Linked DNA regions of Caballeronia sp. TF1N1. The protein of the gene in region 2 interacts with the protein of the main gene of each other region in a pairwise test. Links are inferred from orthologs where the notes say so. Each region holds a gene or a part of one and is shown on either strand. Other genes may lie near its edges.

Region 1 (9,889 bases), 1.9 Mb from region 2 along the record:
GCGGATACCGAAAGCCGGGATCCGCGCCGCGAAACTCAAACGCCCTGTTTCAGGCTCGCGCTGATGAAGTCGTCGAGGTCGCCGTCGAGCACGGCGCGCGTGTTGCTCATTTCCACGCTGGTGCGCAGGTCCTTCACGCGGCTCTGGTCGAGCACATAGGAGCGGATCTGATGGCCCCAGCCCACATCGGTCTTGCTCGATTCGAGCTTGTCCTGTTCGGCCTGGCGCTTGCGCATCTCGAATTCGTAGAGACGCGCCTTCAGCATCTGCATGGCTTCCGCGCGGTTGCGGTGCTGCGAGCGGTCGTTCTGGCACTGCACGACGATGCCGGTCGGCGCGTGCGTGAGACGCACCGCGGAGTCGGTCTTGTTGATGTGCTGGCCACCCGCGCCCGAAGCGCGATACGTGTCCGTGCGGATATCGGCGGGATTGATTTCGATCTCGATCGAATCGTCGATTTCCGGATACACGAACACCGACGAGAACGACGTATGCCGCCCGCCCGACGAGTCGAACGGCGACTTGCGCACGAGGCGGTGAATGCCCGTCTCGGTACGCAGATAGCCGTAGGCGTATTCGCCTTCCACCTTGATGGTCGCGCTCTTGATGCCGGCGACGTCGCCTTCGGATTCCTCGAGCACTTCGGTCTTGAAGCCCTTGCGTTCGCAATAGCGAAGATACTGGCGCAGCAGCATGGACGCCCAGTCGCACGCCTCGGTGCCGCCCGCGCCCGCTTGGATGTCGATGAAGCAATTGTTCGGGTCGGCCGGGTTCGAGAACATCCGGCGAAATTCCGTGTCTTCGACGCGCACTCGCAGTGCTTCCGCGTCGGTTTCGCAGGCGACGAGCGTTTCTTCGTCGCCTTCCTCGTGCGCCATCTCGAAGAGATCGCTGGCGTCGCGCAGGTCGTTGTCAAGCGCGGTGAGTTTCGACACCACGCCGTCCAGCAGCTTCTTCTCACGACCGAGCGCTTGCGCGTTCTTCGAGTCGTTCCAGACGTTCGGGTCTTCGAGTTCTTTGTTGACTTCGGCTAGACGCGCTGACTTGGCGTCGTAGTCAAAGATACCCCCGTAGCTCGCCCGCGCGACGGCGCAGGTCGGCCAGAAGGCTTTCGATCGCGTTGAGACGTTCCGCTTCCATTGTCGATCTTCGGCTTCGTAAAAAGGTGCAATTATAGCCGATCGACCGGGTTTTCCCGCTTCGAGCGGGCCGTTCCGGCGGGTTTTCAGCCCGCGTGTTCGACGATCAGCTGCACGCGCGCCACGCCGTTCCATGAATCGCTGACGAGCCGGTAAGCGACCGTCGCGCGCGCCGGGAGCGGGTCGACATGGTTGAACCAGATCGCGTTGAAGCGCTGGCGCCCGCGCAGAAGTTGCAGCTTCAGATGCTTGTCCTTGACGAGCGCCTGCGACGCGACCTCGAACTCGCCGGAAAACGTGGGCGCCGGAAAGCCTTGTCCCCACACGGCTGCGTCGATCAATTCGACGAATTGCGGCGTGAAATACGCGTCCTCCAGTTCGCCATCGGTTTCGATGGTGCGTGAAAGCGCGTCGGCCGTCAGCCATTCGCGTCCGATGGCCTCGAACGCGGCCGTGAAGCGCGGAATGTCGGCGGTGGCGAGCGTGAGGCCCGCCGCCATTGCGTGACCGCCGAATTTGTGGATGAGACCGGGTTCGCGCTTCGAAATGAGATCGACGGCGTCGCGCAGATGAAAGCCCGGAATCGAGCGGCCGGAGCCTTTGCAGAGCACGCCGCTGTCGTCGGCGTGCGCGAAGGTGAAAGACGGCCGATGAAACCGCTCCTTCAGCCGCCCCGCGACGATGCCGATCACGCCCTGATGCCAGCTCGCGTCGTAGAGCGTGAGCGTGGCGCGCTCGCCGGGGTCGAGCGTCTGCAATTCGGCGAGCGCCTGCTGCTGCATGCCCGCTTCGATCTCGCGGCGCTCGCGGTTCATGCCGTCGAGTTGTTGCGCGAGTTCCCACGCGCGGCCGATATCGTCGGTCGTCAGGCATTCGATGCCGAGCGACATGTCCGACAGCCGTCCCGCCGCGTTCAGACGCGGTCCGAGCGCGAAGCCCAGATCGAAGCCGGAAGCGGTGCGCGCATCGCGGCTCGCGGCCCGGAAAAGCGCGGCGATGCCCGGCTGCATGCGGCCCGAGCGAATCCGCTTCAAACCCTGCGCGACGAGAATGCGATTGTTGGCGTCGAGCTTCACGACATCCGCGACGGTGCCGAGCGCGACCAGATCGAGCAGGCCGTCGAGACGCGGTTCGGGGCGGCCATCGCCATAGGTGTCGCGACGCCGCAGTTCGGCGCGCAGCGCGAGCAGCACGTAGAACATCACGCCCACGCCCGCGATGCATTTGCTCGGAAACGCGCAGCCCGGCTGATTCGGATTGACGATCGCGCGCGCGGCGGGCAACTCGTCGCCGGGCAAGTGATGGTCGGTGACGACGACTTCCATGCCGAGCGCATTGGCGGCCGCGACGCCATCCACGCTGGCAATGCCGTTATCGACCGTGATCAGAAGATCGGGTACGCCGCGTGGCGAACGCGCCGCCAGTTCGACGATCTCCGGCGTGAGCCCGTAGCCATATTCGAAGCGGTTCGGAACCAGATAATCGATGTCCGCGCCGAACATGCGCAGCCCGCGCACGGCGACGGCGCAGGCGGTCGCGCCGTCGCAGTCGTAATCGGCGACGACGAGCATGCGCTTGTTCGCTGCGAGCGCATCGGCGAGAACGACGGCGGCGGCATCGCAACCCTTCAGGCCGACGGGCGCGTGCAGGCGCTTGAACTCGGTTTCGATTTCGTCGGGCGATGTGACGCCGCGCGACGCATACAGCCTCGCGATGACGGGGTGCAGGCCGTGGCGCGCGAGGGCTTCGGCATCGGCGGGGGAGGCGGCGCGGGTAACGATACGCGTCATGCTGTCAGTGACCTATTCGATGAAAAGCGCTGCGATCGGCCGGCGTCGCCAGAACTTGCGCAAGTCCGAGCGCGTGACGCCGAGCGTCACCGAGCCTGTATCGCCGCAGAGCGTGATACCGAGTTTCTTGAGCGTGCCGTTCGCGAGCGCGTCGAGCGCGGGCGCGAACCACGCGGTTTCGAGCGCCTGCAACGAGTCGTTCCAGCGCGCCCAGTCCTGTTCGATGAACGGCGCCGAGAACGGATCGAGTTCGACGAGCGTCGTGCCTTCTTGCGCTTCTCGCCCGTTGGCGAGCGCGGCGAAAGAGTCGGCTGGCGCTTCGGGCGCGATGTTCGAGGCGAGCGCGAGACCGCGCGTGGCGGCGGCGTCGGACATGATGCGGGCGAACGGGCTCTTGACCGGACGCAGCGTGCCTTGTCCGTGCAGCCAGATGGAGTTGATCGCAGGCAGGCCGCGCGACTCGCGTTCTTCGTTGACCGGATGTTCGAACCACGCCATCTGGATTTCGTTCTGCAACTTCATCCAAGCGCGCGAACGTTCGCCCGTGCGGGCTTCGTGCGGCAACCAGATTTCGATGTTGCGTCCCGTCGCGCGCAACGGCGACGCGCCCGCGAGCGCGCCCAGCGCGCCGCCCGACACATACCAGCGCAACGGCGTGGGCGCTTGCAGCGTGATGCCGAGGTCTTCGATCACGGGCCGCGCCGTATCGAAGAGCGTGCGGGCTTCTTCCGTGCGCACGCCGAGCGTGGCCGGATCGATGAGCACGAGATGGTCGTGCGCGATACGCACATGAACCGGCTCGATACACGCCCAGAGCGCATCGCCGGGCGTGCCGCCATCGGCGAGGAGCATGTAGGGTGCGAGCGGCGCTTCGTCGGAGTTTGGCGCGGCGGCATCGAAACGTTGCGCAATCCAGCGCTCGTGCGGCAGCGTGCGCTGAAAGTCTTCGCCGATCACCCGTTCTTCCAGCGTCGCGCGCGCGAGGAGTTTGTCGAGCGCCGCGCTTTGCAGCCCGTGTAGCGCGGTGGCGGCGTCTGCTGCGGCAGGCAGCGCGAAGGGGAGCAGAAGATGGAGGTCGGAAACGGGCATGATGGTCGGCATTGTAGGGCAAAGGCGCACGCGGCATCGGTGCTCGCCATCGCGCTGGAAGAAGCGATTTCTTCGTCGCCGGACATCGATCGGACCTGCGCCGCGCCTTTGAATTGTCCTAATATGGCAAACTTTCGCCAATTTCGCGCTCGCGTCGCGCTGCATCCGCTAGTCGCGCATGTGCGTAATCAAGAGAGAAGCGCAAAACCGAAGCCGCAAGCAACGACGGCAATGCAGCAACCGTAGAAGAAAGGATTCGCTTGAAACTCCCGTATGAATGGCAGATAGGCTGGCGCTACACGCGCGCCAGCAAACGCACCACAGGCAACGGCTTCATCTCCTTCATCGCGCTCGTGTCGATGGCGGGCATCGCGCTCGGTGTCGCCGCGCTGATCGTCGTGCTCTCGGTCATGAACGGCTTCCAGAAAGAGGTGCGCGACCGCATGCTCTCCGTGCTCGCGCACGTGGAGATCTTCTCGCCGACCGGTTCCATGCCCAACTGGCAAGTGACCGCGCAGGAAGCGCGCCGCAATCCGGAAGTGCTTGGCGCGGCGCCCTATGTCGAAGCCCAGGCGCTGCTTACGCGTCAAGGCGCGGTGAGCGGCGTGGCGCTGCGTGGCGTGGAGCCATCGCTGGAACCGGAAGTGTCGGACATCGGCAAGGAAATGCGCTCGGGCGCGCTCGCGGACTTGAGGCCGGGCGAATTCGGCATCGTGCTCGGACGCGATCTCGCGACCAATCTCGGCGTGATGACCGGCGACAAGATCACGCTCGTCGCGCCCGAAGGCACGATCACGCCGGCCGGCATGATGCCTCGACTCAAGCAATTCACGGTGGTCGGCATCTTCGAGTCGGGCCACTACGAATACGATTCGACGCTCGCGCTCATCTCCATTCGCGATGCCGAGGCGCTATTCCGCCTGCCTGCGCCAACCGGCGTGCGGCTGCGGCTGAAGGACATGCAGCGCGCGCCCGAAGTCGCGCGGCAACTCGCGCACACGCTCTCGGGCGACTTGTATATTCGCGACTGGACGCAGCAGAACAAGACGTGGTTCTCCGCCGTGCAGATCGAAAAGCGGATGATGTTCATCATCCTCACGCTGATCATCGCGGTGGCGGCGTTCAATCTTGTCTCGTCGCTCGTGATGACCGTCACCGACAAGCAAGCCGATATCGCCATCCTGCGCACGCTCGGCGCGCAGCCAGGATCGATCATGAAGATCTTCGTGGTGCAGGGCGTGACGATCGGCTTCATCGGTACGGCGCTCGGCGTGACGTTCGGCTGTCTCGTCGCATGGAGCATTCCGTGGCTCGTGCCGATGATCGAGCATCTCTTCAACGTGCAGTTTCTGCCGCCTTCGGTTTATTTCATCAGCGAACTGCCGTCCGAACTCGTCCCGGGCGATGTCATGAAGATCGGCGTCATCGCGTTCCTGTTGTCGTCGCTGGCTACGCTGTATCCGAGCTGGCGCGGTTCCAAGGTTCGTCCGGCGGAGGCGCTGCGCTATGAGTGACTTGAACCAGAACGATATCGTGTTGCACGCGTCTTCCATCTCGAAGACTTTCGTGCAGGGCGGCTTCAACGTGCAGGTGCTCGACAACGCGCAACTGGAAGTGCGGCGCGGCGAGAAGCTCGCCATCGTGGGCGCGTCGGGATCGGGCAAGAGCACCTTGCTGCATGTGCTCGGCGGCCTCGACGAACCGAGCGCGGGCAAGGTTTCGCTGCTCGGCAAGCCGTTCACGCAGTTGAAGGAAAAGGAGCGCAACGAGTTGCGCAATCGCGCGCTTGGCTTCGTGTATCAGTTCCATCATCTGCTGCCGGAATTCACCGCGCTCGATAACGTGGCGATGCCGCTGCGCATTCGCCGCATGCCGGAAGACGAGGCGCGCCGCGAAGCGATGGTTATGCTGGAGCGCGTGGGCATCGGGCATCGCGCGAAGCATCGGCCGGGCGAACTGTCGGGCGGCGAGCGCCAGCGCGTGGCCATTGCGCGGGCGCTCGTCACGCATCCGGCGTGCGTGCTCGCCGATGAACCGACCGGCAATCTCGACGGCGGCACCGCCGACACGGTCTTCAATCTGATGCTGGAACTGTCGCAGACGCTTTCGACGAGCTTCGTGATCGTCACGCACGACCCCGATCTGGCCGCGCGATGCGACCGCATCATGCGCCTGCGCGACGGCGTGCTGCACGAAGAGCCGTCCGTGCCGGTGTAATCACGCGCGCCGCGGAGGACGCCATGTGGATCGATACGCACTGCCATCTCGATGCCTCGGAGTTCGACGCGGACCGCGCCGCCGTCGCGGATGCCGCGCTCGGCGCGGGCGTGTCGCGCATCGTGATTCCGGGTGTGGATCGCGGCAACTTCGACACCGTGCGCGATCTGGCGCATGGCATCGCGGGCGGGGCGTACGCGCTCGGCATCCATCCGCTTTTCACGCCGGGCGCGCGGGAGGACGATCTGCGCGTTCTGCGCAAGAAGATCGAGGCGAGTCTCGACGATCCGTTGTTCGTCGGCATCGGCGAAATCGGGCTGGATTACTTCGTGCCCACGCTCGACGACGCGCGCCAGCAGTTCTTCTACAACGAGCAACTCAAGCTCGCGCGCGAGTTCGATCTCGCGGTGATCTGCCATGTACGCAAGTCGCAGGACAAGGTGCTGAAGGGCTTGCGCGTGCATGCCGTCCGATGCGGAATCGCGCATGCGTTCAACGGCAGTTTTCAGCAGGCCGAGGCGTTCATCGCGCAAGGCATGCATCTCGGTTTCGGCGGCAATCTGACGTTCGAGCGCGCGCGACAGATCCGCCGTCTGGCCAGCGACTTGCCGCTCGAAGCCATCGTTCTCGAAACCGATTCGCCCGATATCGCGCCTTCCTGGCGCTACAAGGGGCGCAATTCGCCGGACCAGGTTCCGGGTATCGCGAAGGTGCTGGCCGAGTTGCGCGGCATCGATGAAAACGCGCTTGCCATCGGCACAACGGCTAACGCGCATCGCGCATTGCCCCGGCTCGCGCTTGCCTCTGCATAATCGTTCGCAGGTTTCGCATTGCTTCGGATGACTCGGTTTTCCGATGCGGATGCGTTCGCTTTGATCGAACGTGTGGGTGAGGATAGGTGCGCGCGATATTGCTCGGTTTCGCGGCGGGCGTCTGGTGGTTACAACAGCAGGCGCAATTGCCGTCGTGGTTGGCGTGGTTCTGCGCTTCGCTGTGCCTTTGCGGCATCGGTGCGAGTGGGGCCCGCCGGCGTGTGGCATTCGTCCTGGCCGCGTTCGCATTCGGTTTCGCCTATGCCGCGTTGCGCGCCGACGTGCGACTGAAGGCGCATCTGCCGGTTGCTTACGAACAACGCGATATCGCGTTGACCGGCTTCGTGCGCGGTCTGCCCGAGGCTCAGACGGACGGCGTGCGGTTTCTGTTCGAAGTCGAATCGAATGGCGCGGGGTTGCGAGACTTTCCGCGCATCGTCAGATTGCTGTGGATGCCCGCCGAGCGAGGCCACGCCAACGCGCCGCCGACGCTCGTGCCGGGTCAGCGCTGGACGCTTTACGCGCGTTTGAAGCGTGCGCACGGCAACGCGAACTTCGGGCTGCGCGACAGCGAAGTCGCTTTGCTCGAACGCAATATTCGCGCAACGGGCGCGGTGTCGAACGTGCGGGCGCCACGGCGTTTGCGTGTCGATGCGCGCGGGCCGCTGCTCGCGATAGAGCGCATGCGTGCGCGTTTGCGCGGACGCATCGAGACCGTGCTCGCGGATGCGCCCCATCGGGGGATCATCGTGGCGTTGGCGGTGGGCGCGCAGTCATCGGTAAGCGATAGCGACTGGGCCATCATGCGCGCGACCGGCACGAGCCATCTCGTTGCGATTTCGGGGCTGCATATCGGCTTCGTGGCGGGGCTCGCGGCGTTGTTGTGCGGCGTCGCATGGAAGCGCATGCGGCTGCGTGGCATGGCGGCGCCGCTGTGGGTATCCGCGCCGAAAATCGCGGCCTTGGGCGCGGCAATCTTCGCGTCCTGCTATGCGGCGCTCGCCGGTTTCAACGTGCCCGCGCAACGCGTGCTGTGGATGCTGGTCGTGTTCGGCATCGGATTTATCGGCGGACGAAGGCCGGCTTCTTCGCTGGTGTTCTGCTGGGCGCTCGCGTTCGTGCTGCTTGCCGATCCGTGGGCCGTGACGTCACCCGGATTTTGGCTTTCGTTCGGCGCGGTCGCGGCGATTCTGCATGGCATCGCGTCGGTGGGGCGGCAAGCGGTGAGGGTGGTGGAAGATGCAGAGACGATCGCGCGGGAGATGGAGGCGCGGGAGCCGCCGGATCCCGACGCTGGCCGGCAGCAAGCGAATTTAAGGACGAGCTCGAAAGCGGCGCGCGGCCAGCCCGCCGCGCTCGTGCGTGACGAGAGTAACGACAGCGCTCGCGTGCCGATCGCGTCCCCGGCACATACCACGCCGCTCGAACAGGCGCGACGCGTGATCAACCCAAGCCCCGGTGCTTTCCAAAAGCTCACCGGAACTTGCCGCCGTGCCGCATCGAATGGACGTCGTCACGCCTTGTCGAGCCTGCGCGTGCAATACGCCGTGACACTCGCGCTCGCGCCTCTGACCATCTACTGGTTCTCGCAGATACCGCTCATCGGCCCGTTGGCCAACTTGTTCGCGATTCCCTGGGTCAGCGTGCTCGTGACGCCCGCGACGCTCGCGGGACTGATCCTTCCCGCGCCGTTGGACGCCCCCGCGCTCCATTTCGCGCACGCATCGTTGAGCATCATGATCGATGCGCTCGCCCGCCTCGCGGCCACGACGAATTCACCGCTCTGGCACTTGCCGCAACCCGGCGCCTTTGCGCTCGCCGCCGCATGCGTGGGCGTCGCGTGGGCGCTCGCGCCGCGCGGCTGGCCGTTGCGCTTTGCCGCGCCGCTCACGTGGCTGCCGCTTCTCGCATCCGCGAATCACGTGACGCCGTATGGCGAGTTTCGCGTGACCGCGCTCGACATCGGGCAAGGCTCGTCGCTCGTCGTCGAAACCCGTCGTCATACGCTCGTTTTCGATGCCGGTCCCGGCCCCGAATCGACGCACGCGGGCGAACGTATCGTCGCGCCGTATCTGCTCGCGGCGGGCATCCGCTCGCTCGATACGCTCGTCATCAGTCACTCCGATTCGGACCACGCAGGCGGCGCGCCCGCAGTGCTGCAAGGCATCGCGGTCGAGCAACTGCTCGCGTCGCTGCCCGCAAGCGACCTGCTGTGGTCGCTTGCACGCGCGCGCGGCGCCGAGAGGCTGCGCTGCGCGGCAGGTCAGCACTGGACGTGGGACGGCGTGGACTTCAGCATGCTCTGGCCGGATGCCGGGCCGCTTACCGGCAAGCCGAATCATCAAGGTTGCGTGATGAAGGTGACGAACGCGGAAGGCCGCAGCGCGCTTTTCACCGCCGATATCGAGGCAGGCGACGAACGCACGCTCATCGCGCGAGATCGCGCGGCGTTGCACGCGGACGTGCTGATCGCGCCGCATCACGGCAGCCGCACGTCATCGACCGAACCGTTTCTCGACTCCGTGAAGCCGCTCGCCGCGATATTTCAGATGGGCTATCTCAACCGTTTTCATCATCCGAACCCGACCGTTTATGCGCGCTATCAGTTGCGCGAGATCGCGCTGTCGCGAAGCGATGAAGACGGCGCGGCGCGGATCGACTTCGGGCAAGAGATCGTGCTCGAACGCTTCCGGCACACTCACTTGCGCTACTGGATGAATCGCTGAACGAGGCGCCGTTCGCCGGACATCGTCCGCGCGCATGCACGTATCGCGCGGTGCGGCGCATGATCGTATGTTTGTGCTGAAACGGGCGTTCGCACCGCCCGCGACAGACATCGCGA
Region 2 (16,116 bases):
GCGTAGGCTACCTGGCTCTTGCCGCTGCCGAGAATGCCGAACAACTCGCGATCGCCGACTTCCTTGCGCCCGAATTCGGTGACGTCGCCGGTAATGACGTAGTTGGCCGCTTTAAGCGCTTGCTGCTTGTTTGCGATGGCGGCTTCCTGCTTGGTCTCGTTCATGTTCTCGCGATCGAGGACGGAGAAGCGCCGGCTCTGTTGCAGCGTCGTGACGAGAATGGTCTTGGCCTGGCTGCCGACGCGGTCGACGCCATCGGAGAAAAGGCCGCGCATATAGCTCGAACGGTTGTCGAATTTGCCAACGGCGACGGCTACCGGCTTGCCCGCATAGGGCGTCTGAGCGATGCTGACCGCCTGAACGGGCAGTGATTTGAATGCTTCCGTCGCACATCCGCTCAGGAGGACGGTAACGGAAGCGAGGGCGACTACTAAGTGTTGTTTTGTGAAGACCATTGGAACCTTGCGAGACAGCGTGCCGGACGCATTCGATGCGGTGACGAACAGCGCGGGTTTTCGCGTCACGATGTTTCGACAGTTGCGTTCGCGGACTCGTGTGAACGGTAACGGATCGACCAGCGCCCTTGTTGCATCGAGAGCGAAAGAGGCAAGGATTGTTCAGCGATTTGAAAGCGAGGGCTAGCGCGAAAATTCTTAATTTTTGGCGCGATGAGGTGGAAGCGGCAGACATGACCGACCGTCCGCTGCGGATGCGAGTGAGAGAGTCGCAAGGCTCAGAATGCAAAAAGCCCGGTCACGAGGACCGGGCTTTTTGCATTAATTCTTTGGTGGGGCGTGAGTGACTCGAACACTCGACCTACGGATTAAGAGTCCGCTGCTCTACCAACTGAGCTAACGCCCCCAACACAGAAATGAAATTATAGCGGGGTTATTTCGAAAAGCGCAAGTCCTTCGCCCGAAAATTTTCGCATCGCACCAACGGCCAGCCCGCGAATCAAAAACGTCCCGCCCGGTATCATCACGCACACAACACAAAGACTCACAGCCATGGACGACTCTGCCATCCGCAATCTGCTGGACACGATCCTCGCGCCGTGGGTCCGCGAACTGCATCTCGCGCCGCAATCTTCCACGGAAGATTCGATCACGCTGCGTCTGCCGCACGCCGATCATCTGCGGCACGCGGGCGGAGTCATCTGCGGTCAGGTCTTCATGGCCGCCGCCGATACCGCGATGGTCGTCGCCATCTCCCACGCAATGGGCGGCTTCGTTCCCGTGACCACCGTCTCGCTCAACACGACCTTCATGCGCCCGGTCAAGTCCGGCGATGTCCTCGTCACCGCGAAAATCCAGCGACGCGGCCGCAATCTCGTCTTCGGCGAAATCGAGCTTCGCGGCAACGACGGCGAACTCGCCGCTCACGCGACCACGACCTACGCATTCATCAACCCGACGCATCAGCAAAAGGCTTAAGCAGCAAACATGTTCGATCAAGTCGTATTCGCAGGCGGCGGCAATCGCTGCTGGTGGCAGGCAGGTTTCTGGGACGTCATCCAGCCGCAACTCGATCTCAAGCCGCGCATCATCGCGGGCATCTCGGCGGGCGCGGCCACCGCCTGCATGCTCTACACGAACAACGCGCAATGGGTGATGAAGTACTACGCAAAAGCCCTGAGCGGCAACACGAAGAACGCCTATTGGGGCAACCTGCTGCGCGGTCAGTCCGTGTTCCCGCATTACCGCATCTACCGTCAGGCGCTGCTCGATATTTTCGCGGAACGCTTCGGCGTGCTGCAAACGGCGCCGGAAATTCGCATCGGCGTGTCGCATCTGCCGCGCTGGCTCGGGGCGCGCAGCGCGGTGGCGGCGGGCATCATCGCGTATAACATCGAAAAGTACGTGCGCAAGACGCTGCATCCGACGCTCGGCACCGCGCTCGGTTTTCATCCGGAGTTCGTCACCGCGCAAGAGTGCGCGACGCTGGAGGACCTCGCCGACCTCATCCTGCAGTCGTCGAGCACGCCGCCTTTCACGCCGATTTTGCGGCGCAACGGTCGTCCCGTGCTCGATGGCGGCATGGTCGATAACGTGCCCGTCTCCGCGCTCGATGCATCGCCGGGAACGGTGCTCGTCATGGTCACGCGGCTGTATCCGCGCGAGCGCATGTTCGTGGTGCCGCACGGCGAGCAGCGACGCATCTACGTTCAGCCGTCGCGCAAGGTGCCAATTTCGAGCTGGGACTATACGAGCCCCGCGCAGATGCAACACGCGTACGATCTGGGCCGCGCCGATGCCGACGATTTCCTCGCGCATCTGCCGCGTCTTCTGGAGGCAGCTTCACATCTCGACTAGAGCCAAGGAGCAGAACGTGGCGAAGAAGCACACCTATACGCTCAGCGTGGCGTGGACGGGCGATCTCGGTTCGGGCACGTCCGCCTACGACGCTTATTCGCGCGACCATCTCGTGCGCGTGGCGAACAAGGCCGCGATAGAAGCGTCGAGCGATCCCGCCTTTCGCGGCAATCCTGCGCGCCACAATCCGGAGGAGTTGTTCGTGGCGTCGGTGTCGTCGTGTCACATGCTCTGGTACTTGCATTTGTGCGCGACCAACAAGATCGTCGTGACCGGATATGTCGATGAAGCCATCGGCACGATGCAGGAAGATAAGGACAGCAGCGGCCGTTTCATCGACGTGACGCTGCATCCGCGCGTGACCATCGGCGCGGGGAACGACGCCGAGTTAGCCGCGCGTCTGCATGAAGACGCGCATCGCTATTGCTTCATCGCGAACTCGGTGAATTTTCCGGTGCGATGCGAGCCTTCGATCGAGGTATCGACGCTTTAGCGAAAGCCGCGCGGCCGCTCGCTCTTGCGCTCAACGCCGCCGCGCGTGCTGCAACGCTTCCGGGTTCGACACGCTCGACTTGTCGCCGGCGTCGAAGGCCAGAATGTTCCTGAACGCCGCGCCAAAGTAGAGCTCGTAACTCTCGCGCTCGACGTAGCCGATGTGCGGCGTGCAGATCACGTTCTCCATGCGCAAGAGTCCGTAGCCTTGCAGAATCGGCTCGCTTTCATAGACATCGGTGGCGACCATGCCCGGCCGGTTGTGATGCAGCGAATTGAGCAACGCGTTCTCTTCGAGCAGTTCGGCGCGGCTCGTGTTGACGAAGAGCGCGGTCGGCTTCATGCGCATGAGGTCTTCCGTTCGAACGATGCCGCGCGTTTCATCGCTCATACGTAGATGGACGGTGAGCACGTCGCTCTGTTCGAAGAGCGCTTCGCGGCTTTCGGCGACGGCGAAGCCATCGTCGCGTGCTGCCTGCAACGAATGCTCGCGGCCGAACACCAGCACATTCATGCCGAACGCCTTGCCGTAGCCCGCGACCAACTGGCCGATCTTGCCGTATCCCCAGATGCCGAGCGTCTGTCCGCGCAGCACTTGTCCCAAGCCGAAGTTCGGCGGCAGTGCAGACGTTTTTAATCCAGATTGCTGCCACGCGCCCTGTTTGAGATTCGCGACGTATTGAGGAATGCGCCGCTGTGCCGCCATGATGAGCGCCCAAGTAAGCTCGGCCGGCGCGACCGGCGAACCCGTGCCTTCGAGCACGGCGATACCGCGTTCGGTACAAGCGTCGATGTCGATATGTCCGCCGCCCGCGCGCCCGGTCTGGCTGATCATGCGCAGCTTCGGGCACTTGTCGAGAAGCTGGGAACTGATGCGCGTGCGTTCGCGAATGAGCACGAGGGCATCTGTTTCCGACAGTCTGCTAGCCAACTGTCCGAGCCCGCGCACCGTGTTATTGAAGACCTTCACCTCATGGTCATCGAGCAAATGGAAGCAATCGAGCTTCCGAACGGCGTCCTGGTAGTCGTCGAGAATGGCGATTTTCATGTGCATTGATTAGCTTTTGTTGGGCATCAAACGTGCTGCTCGATTGAACTCGCGAGACAATGAATCACGCACTAACTTCGGGTAACTACCGATAAATATGCGCTTCATCCATGTACGCGCTGCATCACGGTAGGCGTGTGACGCGGTGTTATGCTTGACTCCCAATTTTTGAACGACCGCGAACGAATGCGCTAAAAATAAAGAATCTCAGCGCACACTGCGGAAAACGCGGTTAGGCAGGAGGAGACAGGCCACTTAGTATCTCTTTTTAACAGTTTGTTCCTTTAAGGCGCAAGGCGCAAAGTCGCTCGCTTGAGCGCCTGAGGGACACACGCCCACGACGCGCAAACGGCTCACGAACCGTTCTTCATGCGCCAACGCGCATGAAGCGCCCGGCGGTTCAGTCGCAAAAAGCCTCTCGCATGCAGCGTCGTTGGGCCACCGGTTTTCATTGCAGAGAACGGAGAAGCTCGATGAACCAGCCCGCAGTAGTCGAAGACAACAAAACCGCCGCAGATCTTGAAGCACCGGCCTATGTACGACATCGAAGATTGATCGATTGGGTGCAGCAGGTCGCGGCCCTCACGAAGCCGGATCGCATCGAATGGTGCGATGGGTCGCAAGCGGAATACGACCGCCTTTGCGAACAGATGGTCGCCGCCGGCACGATGAAGAAACTGAACCCCGCCAAACGCCCCAACTCTTTTCTAGCCTGTTCCGATCCCACGGATGTGGCGCGCGTCGAAGACCGCACGTTCATCTGCTCGCAACGCCCCGAAGACGCTGGTCCCACGAACAACTGGATCGACCCGCAGGAAATGCGCGTGACGCTCGATGGCCTCTTCGACGGCTCGATGCGTGGCCGCACGATGTACGTCGTGCCGTTCTCGATGGGTCCGCTCGGTTCGCCGATCGCGCACATCGGCGTGGAGTTGTCGGACAGCCCGTATGTGGTCACGAACATGCGGATCATGACGCGCATGGGCCGCGAAGTGTACGACGTGCTCGGCGACGACGGCGAGTTCGTGCCGTGCGTGCATTCGGTCGGCGCGCCGCTTTCGGATGGTCGCAAGGACGTGCCCTGGCCGTGCAACGACACGAAGTACATCGTGCACTTTCCGGAATCGCGCGAGATCTGGAGCTTCGGGTCGGGATACGGCGGCAACGCGCTGCTCGGCAAGAAGTGCTTCGCGTTGCGTATCGCATCGACGATGGGCCGCGACGAAGGCTGGCTCGCCGAACACATGCTGATCCTCGGCGTCACGTCGCCTGCCGGACGCAAGTACCACGTCGCGGCGGCGTTTCCTTCGGCGTGCGGCAAGACAAATTTCGCGATGCTGATTCCGCCGCAAGACATGAACGGCTGGAAGGTGACGACCATCGGAGACGACATCGCCTGGATCAAGCCCGGCCGCGATGGCCGGCTCTACGCGATCAATCCGGAAGCCGGCTATTTCGGCGTCGCGCCGGGCACGAGCGAGAAGACCAACTTCAACGCAATGGCGACGCTCAAGGAAAACGTGATCTTCACCAATGTCGCGCTCACCGATGACGGCGACGTGTGGTGGGAAGGCATGACTGATAAGCCGCCCGCGCATCTCACCGACTGGCAAGGCCGCGACTGGACGCCGGAACTCGCGAAGGAAACCGGCGCTAAAGCCGCGCATCCGAACGCGCGCTTCACCGTGTCGGCATCGCAATGTCCGTCGATCGACGCGGACTGGGAGAATCCAGCAGGCGTCGCAATCGATGCCTTCATCTTCGGCGGCCGGCGTTCGAACACCGTGCCGCTCGTGACCGAGGCACGCGACTGGAAAGAGGGCGTCTACATGGCCGCCACCATGGGCTCCGAAACCACGGCGGCCGCTGCCGGCCAGCAAGGCGTCGTGCGCCGCGATCCGTTCGCGATGCTGCCGTTTTGCGGCTACAACATGAGCGACTACTTCGATCACTGGCTCAAGATGGGCGAGCGCCTTGAAGGCATGAACGCGAAGTCGCCGAAGTTCTTCTGTGTGAACTGGTTCAGAAAGGGCGCGGACGGCAAGTTCGCGTGGCCCGGCTTCGGTGAAAACATGCGCGTGCTGAACTGGATGGTCGGGCGTATTGAAGGCACGGCGGCGGGCGAGGAACACGCGTTCGGCATCTCGCCGCGTTACGAGGACATCGACTGGGGCGGCATGAACTTTACGCGCGAGCAATTCGAGCAGGTCATTTCCGTCAACGATACCGCCTGGCGCGACGAGCTTGCCCTACACGACGAGCTTTTTGCGAAGCTGCATCAAGGCTTGCCGGATGCGCTTCCGGAGGCCAAGGCGGATATCGAACGGCGTCTGGCAGCCTGATTTCCGTCGTTGCAAGCGCTCCGTGATTACGCTCACGGAGCGCATCAATCCCTAAATGCGAATCTGCCGATGCCGGTTCGCATTTTCTTCCGCTAACCCGCCAAAATTGGCGCGGCCAGCTTGACCAAAAATCTCGGCTTGTGGCGCGTGCGTTCGAGTGTTGTGCGGCCGACAACAATCGGCGATCTTTCGTTCGCGTAAGCCATGATTTTCATCGGAAATTTCCGAAAAAACTCCGCGCCCTCGCAACTTCTGCACGAAATCGCTAGTCCTAGGATAATTCTGAATAGCTTTTCAGCAGAAATTGAAAGCCGCCTCGCGGCAGGAGTTGTCCCATGGATCATTTGCAGTCGATGAGAGTGTTCATTCGCGTGGCCGATCTCGGCAGCTTCGCCCGCGCGGCGAACGCGATGGATATCTCCAATGCGGTGGCAACGCGCCATGTCGCCGACCTCGAAGGTCGCCTCGGCACGCGTTTGCTGAACCGCACGACGCGCAGCCTTTCGCTCACGGAGTCCGGGCAGGTTTATCTGGAGCGTGCGCGGCAGATTCTCGATGAGCTGGAAGATGTCGAGCAAATGGTGGTTGCGCGGAATCACGAGCCAATGGGTTCGTTGAGAATTGTCGCCCCGGTGGTGTTCGGTCTGCATAATCTCGCGCCCGTGTTACAGACATATGCACAGCGCTATCCCAAAGTCGTACCCGACGTGACGCTCGTGGATCGTCAGGTCGATCTGGTCGAGGAAGGTTTCGATGTGGGCATCGTGATCGCGCGGCAAGTGAAAAGCGCGAGCGTCGTTACGCGGCGTCTGACCACCGGCTGCATGACTGTCTGCGCCACGCCCGCTTACCTCGAATCGCACGGCACGCCAACGCGCCCCGAACATCTGCTCGAGCATCCGTGTCTGAGCCTTCCCGCCGAGTATTGGGGCGATGAACGCGTGTTCACCGGCCCGGACGGCGAAGTGCGGGTGCGGCCGACCAACGTGATCATCGCGAACAACACGGAAATGCTGCGCCAGTTTGCGCTGCTCGGCATGGGCATCGCGATTCTGCCGAGCTATCTGATCGGCAACGATACGACGCGCGGCCAGCTCGTACGCCTGCTCGGCGACTTCCAGTTGCCGCAAGTGGAGATCAACGTGGCTTATCCGAGCCGTCGGCATCTGCCGGCGAAGGTGCGCACGTTTATCGATCACCTCGTCGAGTATTTCAGCCAGACGCCGAATCATCAGCTCGGCGAACAGTGGATTCGCGATGGCATGGGCCGGCCCGCGGTATCGACTGCGCCGCCGCCGCACTACGGGCGCGCCGAAGAGGAAGTGGCGTCGCGTTCGCGTTCGAATCAGAGTGAACTCGGCCCAAAGCTGGCCAAGCCGACGCGTCCGCGTGGCCGCTTGCCGGCGGCGTCGCCATACTGAACACGGCTGCGCCGCCAATGACAAAAAGCCCCGCAAATTGCTTCGCGGGGCTTTTTCTTTTCGACGCGAGCTAAAGCTAGCTCGTCTTGCGCGCAGCGGTCTTTTTCACCGCGGCTTTCTTCGCAGGCGCTTTCTTCGCCGCGACCGTCTTGGTCGCGGGCTTGGCGCGCGTCGTCTTGGCGGCTACGGCGACATCGCTATCGCCTTCGTCGCCGTTATCGGCTGGCGCTTCCGTTGCCGCGCCGCGCTTCGCTGCCGTCTTCGCGCCGGGTTTGGCTTCCTTCTTCTCGAATTCGAAGCCGATCTTGCCGTCCGGCTGCTTGACGAGAAACGCCTTGAAGTTGCGGCCCGTGCGCGATGACTTGAAGTTGGTCAGCAAGTCGGTGCGTCCTTCGTTCAGCAGCTTCTCCATCTGCTCACGCGCGATTTCCTGCTGCAGGATGACCTTGCCCGAGCGGAAGTCGCAGGTCTTCGGATTCGCGACGTAGTTCTCGCAGACGTAGCTCATGCCGTGCTCGTACACGCGCGACTGGCACTTCGGGCACGCGCCGACCGGCGTCTGCTCGGAAAAGTCGGGCGGTTCTCCGTCTTCGCCGCCGTTGTCCTGACCGAAATCGAACTCCAGCTTGAAGTTCTTGATCTCGTCGTCGAAAGCGAGCTTTAGGATGGCCGAGAACGGACGGCCCATCTTGCTGCGGAAACCCGACAGCGGTCCGATGGTTTTCTCGCGCAACAACTCCTCGACTTCAGGAATCTCGAACTGACGTCCGCCCGGAATCTTCGAGATGGAAAATTCGCACTTGGTACACGCGAAGCGGCGATAGTTCTCCTTCACCTGCGACTCGCAGTGCGGACACGGCGTTTCGAGCGTGGCGTAGTCGCCTGGGATCGTGTCGGAGTCGTACTCCTTCGCGCGCTTGACGATGGTCTGCGTCATGCGGGCGATTTCCTGCATGAACGCATCGCGATGCAAATTGCCGCGCTCCATCTGCGACAGTTTGTGCTCCCACTCGCCGGTCAGTTCCGGCGCCGTCAGTTCCTCGACGCCCAGACCGCGCAGAAGCGTCATCAACTGAAATGCCTTGGCAGTCGGAATCAGTTCGCGGCCTTCGCGCACCATGTACTTCTCGCCCAACAGACCTTCGATGATCGCCGCGCGCGTGGCCGGCGTGCCGAGCCCTTTCGCAGCCATCGCTTCGCGCAACTCTTCGTCTTCGACGAGCTTGCCCGCGCCTTCCATGGCTGAGAGCAACGACGCTTCGTTGTAGCGCGCGGGCGGCTTGGTGACGAGACCGTGAGCGGCGACCTTGTCGACATCGACCTGTTCGTTTTTCTGCACCGGCACGAGATTGCCTTCCTCGCCCGCCGCTTCGCGACCGTAGACCTGCAGCCAGCCCGGCTCGACGAGCACCTTGCCCTCGGTCTTGAAGTGATGCCCCGAGACTTCGGTGATCCGCGTCGTCACCAGATATTCCGCCGCCGGGAAGAACACGGCGAGGAAGCGCTTGACCACGAGGTCATACAGCTTCTGCTCGGGCTCGGACAACGCCTTGGGCGCCAGAAGCGTGGGGATGATGGCAAAGTGATCGCTGATCTTCGAGTTGTCGAAGATGCGCTTGTTCGGCTTCACCCAGCCCTTGTCGAGCACTTGCTTCGCGAACGGCAGATAGTTGTTGCTGTCCTTGAGCATGGTCAGCGTGTCCTTGACCGTGCCGAGATAGTCTTCCGGCAGCGCGCGTGCATCGGTACGCGGGTAGGTCAGGACCTTGTGCTTTTCATACAGCGCTTGCGCGAGGCCGAGCGTGTTCTTCGCCGAAAAGCCGAAGCGGCTGTTGGCTTCGCGCTGAAGACTCGTCAGGTCGAAGAGCAGCGGCGACATTTGCGTGGACGGCTTCGATTCTTCCGTCACGGTGCCGGTCTTGTCGCGACAAGCCGCCACCACGGACTCGGCCGCGGCGAGACTCCACAGACGCGAGTCGCGCTGTTCGGGATCGTTCTCGACGCGCTTGAATTTCGGGTCGAACCAGCGGCCTTCGTAAATGCCCTTCGCCGCAACGAATTCGGCGCGCACTTCCCAATAGTCGCGCGCCACGAAGCGGCGAATCTTTTCCTCGCGTTCCACGACGATAGACAACGTTGGCGTCTGAACGCGGCCCACGGTGGTCAGGAAGAAACCGCCGCCTTTGCTGTTGAACGCGGTCATCGCGCGCGTGCCGTTGATGCCAACGAGCCAGTCCGCTTCCGAGCGGCAACGGGCGGCATCGGCGAGCGGTTGCATGTCGGCGTCGCTACGCAGATGCGCAAATCCGTCGCGGATGGCGGCGGGCGTCATCGACTGCAGCCACAGGCGCTGGACCGGCTGCTTCGCCTTCGCGTGCTGCGCAATCAGACGGAAGATCAGTTCGCCTTCACGCCCCGCGTCGCAGGCGTTGATGAGCCGGTCGACATCCTTGCGCTTGAGCAGCTTCGTTAGAACCTTCAGCCGTGATTCGCTTTTCGCGATGGGATTCAGGTCGAAATGCGGCGGAATGACCGGCAGATTGGCGAAGCTCCACTTCCCGCGCTTGACGTCGTATTCCTCCGGGGCCGCGATTTCGAGCAAATGGCCGACCGCGGACGAGAGCACGTAGTCGTCGCTCTCGTAATACTCGTCATGTTTCGTGAAGCCGCCCAGCGCGCGCGCGATGTCGTTCGCGACGGAAGGCTTCTCAGCGATGATCAGGGCTTTGGACATGACTCAATATAGTAGGTATTTGGCAGCGGTCCGATTTGGACTGCATTAACGCCGCTTTATAGCACAGGCTTTGTTCGATGCGCGCCGAAGCACGAATTGCGACGCTCGCCGTATAGTTCCGCGAACTTCGTTTCGCGACGCCGCGCGCACGCACTTTTCTACGCCGTGGCAAGCGCCGGGCGCAGTTTCGGCGCGCCCGCCATGTTCGGCAGCGCGGTCAGATCGACCAGCATGCGTTCGACGATGGAAGCCTGCGGCAACACGGTGCCGAAGAAGCGGGTCGTCACCGAGTCCTCGATGAGAATGGTCGGGAAATTCTCGACATCGAGGTCATCGAAACGGTCCGCGTGATTTTCGATATCGATCCATGCGAAGCAGATTTCCGGGTGCGCCGCCGCCAGTTTGTCGAAACCGTCGCGATATTCACGGCAGGTTCCGCACCATTCGGCGCACAGACAGGCGACGAACAAGGTGCCGGGCACGGCGATGCGCTCGGCGATCTCATCGGCATCGGTATCGAGATTCAGCGCGGACATGGCGTTTCTCGCGTCCTTTCGTCTGGGGTTTGGCGTCGTACTCATTTTTCGCGAATGTAGCACGACGCCACTTCACGAGCGTTCGAGCGCCGTCACGCGTCCGCCCGGCAAGGCCGCGATCAAGCCCGATAATTCGAGTTGCAGCAGAGCGCTTTGCAGCGCGGCTCCGTCGAGATCGGTGCGGGCAGCGAGATTTTCAAGCGTCGCGGGTGCATGGCCGAGCGCGGCGAGCACGCGGGCGGCTTCGTCGGTCTCGGGTTTGCCGGGCAGACGCGCCGAAGCCCACGAGGCGTTTGCCGGAGCCGGTGCCTTGCCGCGCTTTTTGCGAGGTGTGGCGGGAAAGCCGAATTCCTCCAGCACGTCTTCCGGCGTTTCCACAAGCTTCGCGCCCTGCTTGATGATGCGATGACAACCCTGCGACAGCGGCGCGTGGATCGAACCGGGCATGGCGAAAACATCGCGGCCCATTTCGTTGGCAAGCCGCGCGGTGATGAGCGAGCCGGAGCGCATTGCCGCCTCGACGATCAAAACGCCCTGCACCAGGCCCGCGATGAGCCGGTTGCGCTGCGGAAAGTTGGCGGAGCGCGCGGGCGTGCCGAGCGGCCATTCGGACACGATCACGCCATCGCGGGCGATTTCATGCGCGAGCTGATGATGCAGCGACGGATACACGAGATCCGCGCCCGTCCCGATGACGGCGATCGTGCCTGTGGCGCCGTCCAGCGCGCCCCGATGCGCCGCGCCGTCGATGCCGAGCGCGAGCCCCGACGCGACGGCAAGCCCGGCGTCCGAGAGCGCGCGCGCGAACCGGCGCGCGTCTTCGAGTCCTTGCGGCGTGGCGTTCCGGCTGCCGACGATCGCCACCGCGCGCGCTTGCAGCAAGTCGGTTCGCCCTTTCGCGTACAAGAGCGCGGGCGGATCGGGCATGGTGAGGAGCGCTTGCGGATACGCGGTATCGGCGAAAGTAAGAATGTGATTGCCGGGTTCGGCGGCCCATTCCAGCACGCGTTCAATATAGTTGCCGAATGGCACGCCTTCGACTTCGGCGGGCGGCGCGAGCGCGGCGGTCGCGGCATCGGTGTTGGTGACTTCGGCGAGCGAGGCGAAACTTTCGGCTAAAACGTCCTTCGGTCCGCCAAACGCGCTCAAGAGCGCGCGCAGGGCGGCGGGACGCAGTCCCTTTGCATGCGTGAGCCGCAGCCAGGCGGAAAGTTCGTCGAGGTCCGTGGTGAGCGCTTCCGGTTGAGGCTCGGTCGGCGGTAAGGCGGTCGTCATGTTAAGATTTTTGGTCCCGGAACGTAATTAAGAAGTGTCGCCCGCCCGTGTGTTCAGGCCGAGCGACGCCGGTTGGCCGCTTGCCGGCGGCGTTGAATCCAGCGGATTCACCTGCATATCTTCGGCATGCCGCCACCCACCCGCAACCTGGCCGAATGGCCGACTTCACACGCGTCGCGGCGCGCGTAGATAATCCGAATCATGGCTCTGCTCAAGATACTGAACTACCCGGACAAGCGGCTGCACAAGGTGGCGAAGCCCGTCGCCGTCGTGGACGACCGCATTCGCAAGCTCGTCGCCGACATGGCCGAAACCATGTACGCGGCACCCGGCGTCGGCCTCGCCGCGACTCAGGTGGACGTCCATGAGCGGGTAATCGTCATCGACGTATCGGATGCGCACGACGAACTGCTCGTATTCATCAACCCGGAGATCGTCTGGGCAAGCGAAGTCAAGAAAGAGTGGGAAGAAGGCTGCCTCTCGGTGCCGGGCATCTACGACTTCGTCGAACGGCCGGACAAGGTGCGCGTGAAGGCGCTCAACGAGAAAGGCGAAAGCTACGAACTGGACTGCGATGGCCTGCTTGCCGTGTGCATCCAGCATGAAATGGATCATCTGGCGGGTCACGTGTTCGTCGAATATCTCTCGACGCTCAAGCAGACGCGCATTCGCGGCAAGATGAAGAAGCTCGAAAAGGCGCTGTAAAGCGCTTTATGTTGTCTCAAAGGTAGTAACAATCGATGACTCAATCGCTGCGTGTCGTTTTCGCCGGTACGCCGGAATTTGCCGCCGCCGCGCTCGCGGCTATCCACGCGGCCGGATTTCCCGTGCCGCTGGTTCTGACCCAGCCCGACCGGCCCGCTGGCCGTGGCATGAAGCTGACCGCCAGCCCCGTCAAGCGTTTTGCCGTCGAACACGGGCTAACGGTCGCGCAGCCCACGTCGCTCAGGCGCGCGGGGAAGTATCCGCAAGAAGCCGCCGATGCCATCGAGTTGCTGCGCGCCACGCCGCACGACGTGATGGTTGTCGCCGCTTACGGGCTCATCCTGCCGCAGGAAGTGCTCGACATTCCGCCGCGCGGCGCCATCAACATCCACGCTTCGTTGTTGCCGCGCTGGCGCGGCGCCGCGCCGATCCATCGCGCGATCGAAGCGGGCGACGCCGAATCGGGCATTACGCTCATGCAAATGGACGCGGGCCTCGACACCGGCGCGATGATCCGCGAGGGCCGCACGGCTATTGGCGCGGACGACACCACCGCCACGCTGCACGACCGCCTCGCGAAAATTGGCGCGGATCTGATCGTCGCGGCTCTCCGCGACCTCGAACGCGACGGCGCGCTGCCATCGACACCGCAGCCTGACGACGGCACGACCTACGCACAGAAGATCGCCAAGAACGAGGCCGCGCTCGACTGGCGGCGTCCGGCAGAAACGCTTGCGCGTCAGGTGCGCGCGTTCGACCCGTTCCCCGGCGCGTTCGGCACGCTCGATGGCGTCGCGATCAAGATCTGGTCCGCGCAGCCGGTGAGCGGCGAGTGGCAAGCCGATCCGGGCACCGTCGTGGATGTGTCGGCGGAAGGAATTGTCGTGGCCTGCGGAACGGGCGCGCTCAGGCTCACGCAGTTGCAAAAGCCCGGCGGCAAGCGCCTGCCCGTGCGCGAGTTTCTCGCGGGCGCGCCGCTTGCCCGAGGTCAGCGTTTCGCGCTGCTGGAAACCGATCCGGACGCTTGACCCAGGCTCAAAGCACGCGCGACGGACATGTAACGCATGCGTCGCGCGGCGCTAGAATCGTGAATCTTCAACACGCGCACGCTTGGAGTTTCCGATGCTCGGCATTACCGGTTTTGCCTTCTTTCTCGTCGCCGTCTTTCTGCTGAATGTCACGCCCGGCCCCGATACCGCCTATATCGTCGGGCGCAGCGTCGCGCAGGGACGCGGCGCGGGAATCGTATCCGCGCTCGGCATCTCGGCGGGCTGCATCGTTCATACGCTCGCGTGCGCATTCGGATTGACGGCGATTCTCGCGGCGTCGGCCACGGCGTTCACCGTCGTCAAGATCGCTGGCGCGATCTACCTGATTTATCTCGGCGTGCGGCTCATTCTCACGAAGCACGACAAGGCCGTAGACGCCCACGCAGACCGAACCAGCGCGCAAGCCGCGCCAAAATCACTGCATCAATTGTTCGCGCAAGGCTTCGTCACGAACGTGCTGAATCCGAAAGTCGTGCTGTTTTTCGTCTCGTTCTTTCCTCAATTCGTCGCGGCGGACAGCCAGCACAAGACGCTCGCGTTTCTCACACTCGGACTCGTGTTTATCGCCATGAGCACGGTCTGGAACAGCTTCGTTGCGTGGATCGCGGGCAGCGTCACCGAACGTTTTTCGGGCAAACCGGGGATGAAAAAGTGGCTGGATCGGGGTGTGGGCACGGCGTTCGTCGGCCTGGGACTGAAGCTCGCGACGTCACATCGCTGAACGCAACAACCCGATTGAATTTTTCGCGGACGCCCCTATCTAACGATTTGCTTACAATGAGCGTCCTGGCCAGTGTGGCCGGGACCATCGCGCAAATTGCGCACCGTATTAGGGATAGGAGTTTCTGACATGTTCAACTGGGTCAAAACCGCGATGCTGATGGCTGCGATCACGGCCCTCTTCGTCGTGATCGGCGGGATGATCGGCGGGTCGAAGGGCATGATGCTCGCGCTCGTCGTCGCGCTCGGCATGAATTTCTTTTCGTATTGGTTCTCGGACAAGATGGTCCTGCGCATGTACAACGCGCAGGAGGTCGACGAAACCACTGCGCCGCAGTTTTATCGCATGGTGCGCGACCTGGCCACGCGCGCTCAGTTGCCAATGCCGCGTGTCTACCTCATCAACGAAGACGCGCCGAACGCGTTTGCAACCGGTCGCAATCCGGAACACGCGGCCGTCGCGGCGACCACCGGCATCCTGCGCGTGCTGTCCGAGCGCGAAATGCGCGGCGTGATGGCGCACGAACTGGCGCACGTGAAGCATCGCGACATTCTCATCTCGACCATTTCGGCGACGATGGCCGGTGCAATCTCCGCGCTCGCGAACTTCGCCATGTTCTTCGGTGGCCGCGATGACGAAGGGCGCCCGTCGAACCCGATTGCGAGCATCGCGGTGGCTATCCTCGCGCCTATTGCGGGCGCGTTGATCCAGATGGCCATTTCTCGCGCGCGTGAATTCGAGGCGGATCGCGGCGGCGCGGAGATTTCCGGCGATCCACAAGCGCTCGCCAGCGCGCTCGAGAAAATCCACGCGTACGCGTCCGGCGTGCCGTTCCCCACGGCGGAAGCGCACCCGGCCACGGCGCAGATGATGATCATGAATCCGCTGTCGGGCGGCAGCATCGCGAACTGGTTCTCGACGCACCCGGCGACGGAAGAACGCGTCGCGCGCCTGATGGAAATGGCGCGCACCGGGCGCATGTAATCCGGGGCGTCGTCACGACGCGTTACACCGAAGGCCGTTCCAGTCACGCTGGCGCGGCCTTTTTCCTTTTGTGGTGCGAAACGCGCAAGCACCGGGCCACGAAGCCTTGCACGTTACAATCGTCGTTCGAATCGATGTTCACACGAAGTCGCACGACCTTACACATGACCGACAAGCCTTCCCGGCGACTTTCCACCGCGCCGCACTCGGCGCGCGGAGCGACTCATTTGAGCGCGCTGCATCTTGCTCCCGATTCCCTTGCGTTCGCGCTCGACGGCGCGGCGCAGGCGGTCGGCGCCGTGCGCGCGGGATCGGCGTTGCCGGCCGCCTTGCAGACGGTTATCGCCGCGGGCAGACAGCCGGCGGCACGTGGCGCGATTCAGGACATTGCGTATCGCGCGATGCGCCGTCTCGCACTTGCCGATGCGCTTTTGCATAAGCTCGTCCGCAAGGCGCCGCCGCCGCACGTGGCCAACGTGCTGGTCTGCGCGTTCACG

The links.
Region 1: the proteins of LDZ28_RS00090 (region 2) and recJ interact in binary tests that used the Escherichia coli proteins (3 or more experiments, as listed by UniProt). The link is inferred for Caballeronia sp. TF1N1 from one-to-one orthologs.

Annotation. Positions count from the first base shown.
Region 1 is NZ_CP084626.1:1,894,814-1,904,702, reverse strand. Bases 578-3,476 are described here. They hold recJ (single-stranded-DNA-specific exonuclease RecJ), read right to left. Parts: upstream 2,930-3,476; coding sequence 1,226-2,929; downstream 578-1,225. Other genes in these bases: LDZ28_RS08810 (regulator), read right to left, coding at 2,942-3,476. Outside these bases: more of LDZ28_RS08810, read right to left, coding at 3,477-4,030; LDZ28_RS08805 (lipoprotein-releasing ABC transporter permease subunit), read left to right, coding at 4,279-5,532; lipoprotein-releasing ABC transporter ATP-binding protein LolD, read left to right, coding at 5,525-6,235; LDZ28_RS08795 (TatD family hydrolase), read left to right, coding at 6,259-7,047; LDZ28_RS08790 (ComEC/Rec2 family competence protein), read left to right, coding at 7,134-9,773. UniProt on the Escherichia coli protein: Single-stranded-DNA-specific exonuclease.
Region 2 is NZ_CP084626.1:10,247-26,362, forward strand. The notes cover bases 7,492-10,743. They hold LDZ28_RS00090 (DNA topoisomerase III), read right to left. Parts: upstream 10,350-10,743; coding sequence 7,692-10,349; downstream 7,492-7,691. Other genes in these bases: LDZ28_RS00085 (LysR family transcriptional regulator), read left to right, coding at 7,492-7,615; LDZ28_RS00095 (thioredoxin family protein), read right to left, coding at 10,508-10,743. Also shown: LDZ28_RS00050 (CsgG/HfaB family protein), read right to left, coding at 1-455; LDZ28_RS00060 (PaaI family thioesterase), read left to right, coding at 1,008-1,433; LDZ28_RS00065 (patatin-like phospholipase family protein), read left to right, coding at 1,443-2,312; LDZ28_RS00070 (OsmC family protein), read left to right, coding at 2,329-2,805; LDZ28_RS00075 (D-2-hydroxyacid dehydrogenase family protein), read right to left, coding at 2,836-3,852; LDZ28_RS00080 (phosphoenolpyruvate carboxykinase (GTP)), read left to right, coding at 4,326-6,194; more of LDZ28_RS00085, read left to right, coding at 6,530-7,491; more of LDZ28_RS00095, read right to left, coding at 10,744-10,885; DNA-processing protein DprA, read right to left, coding at 10,958-12,160; def (peptide deformylase), read left to right, coding at 12,362-12,865; fmt (methionyl-tRNA formyltransferase), read left to right, coding at 12,901-13,893; LDZ28_RS00115 (LysE family translocator), read left to right, coding at 13,988-14,635; zinc metalloprotease HtpX, read left to right, coding at 14,765-15,619; 16S rRNA (cytosine(967)-C(5))-methyltransferase RsmB, read left to right, coding at 15,784-16,116.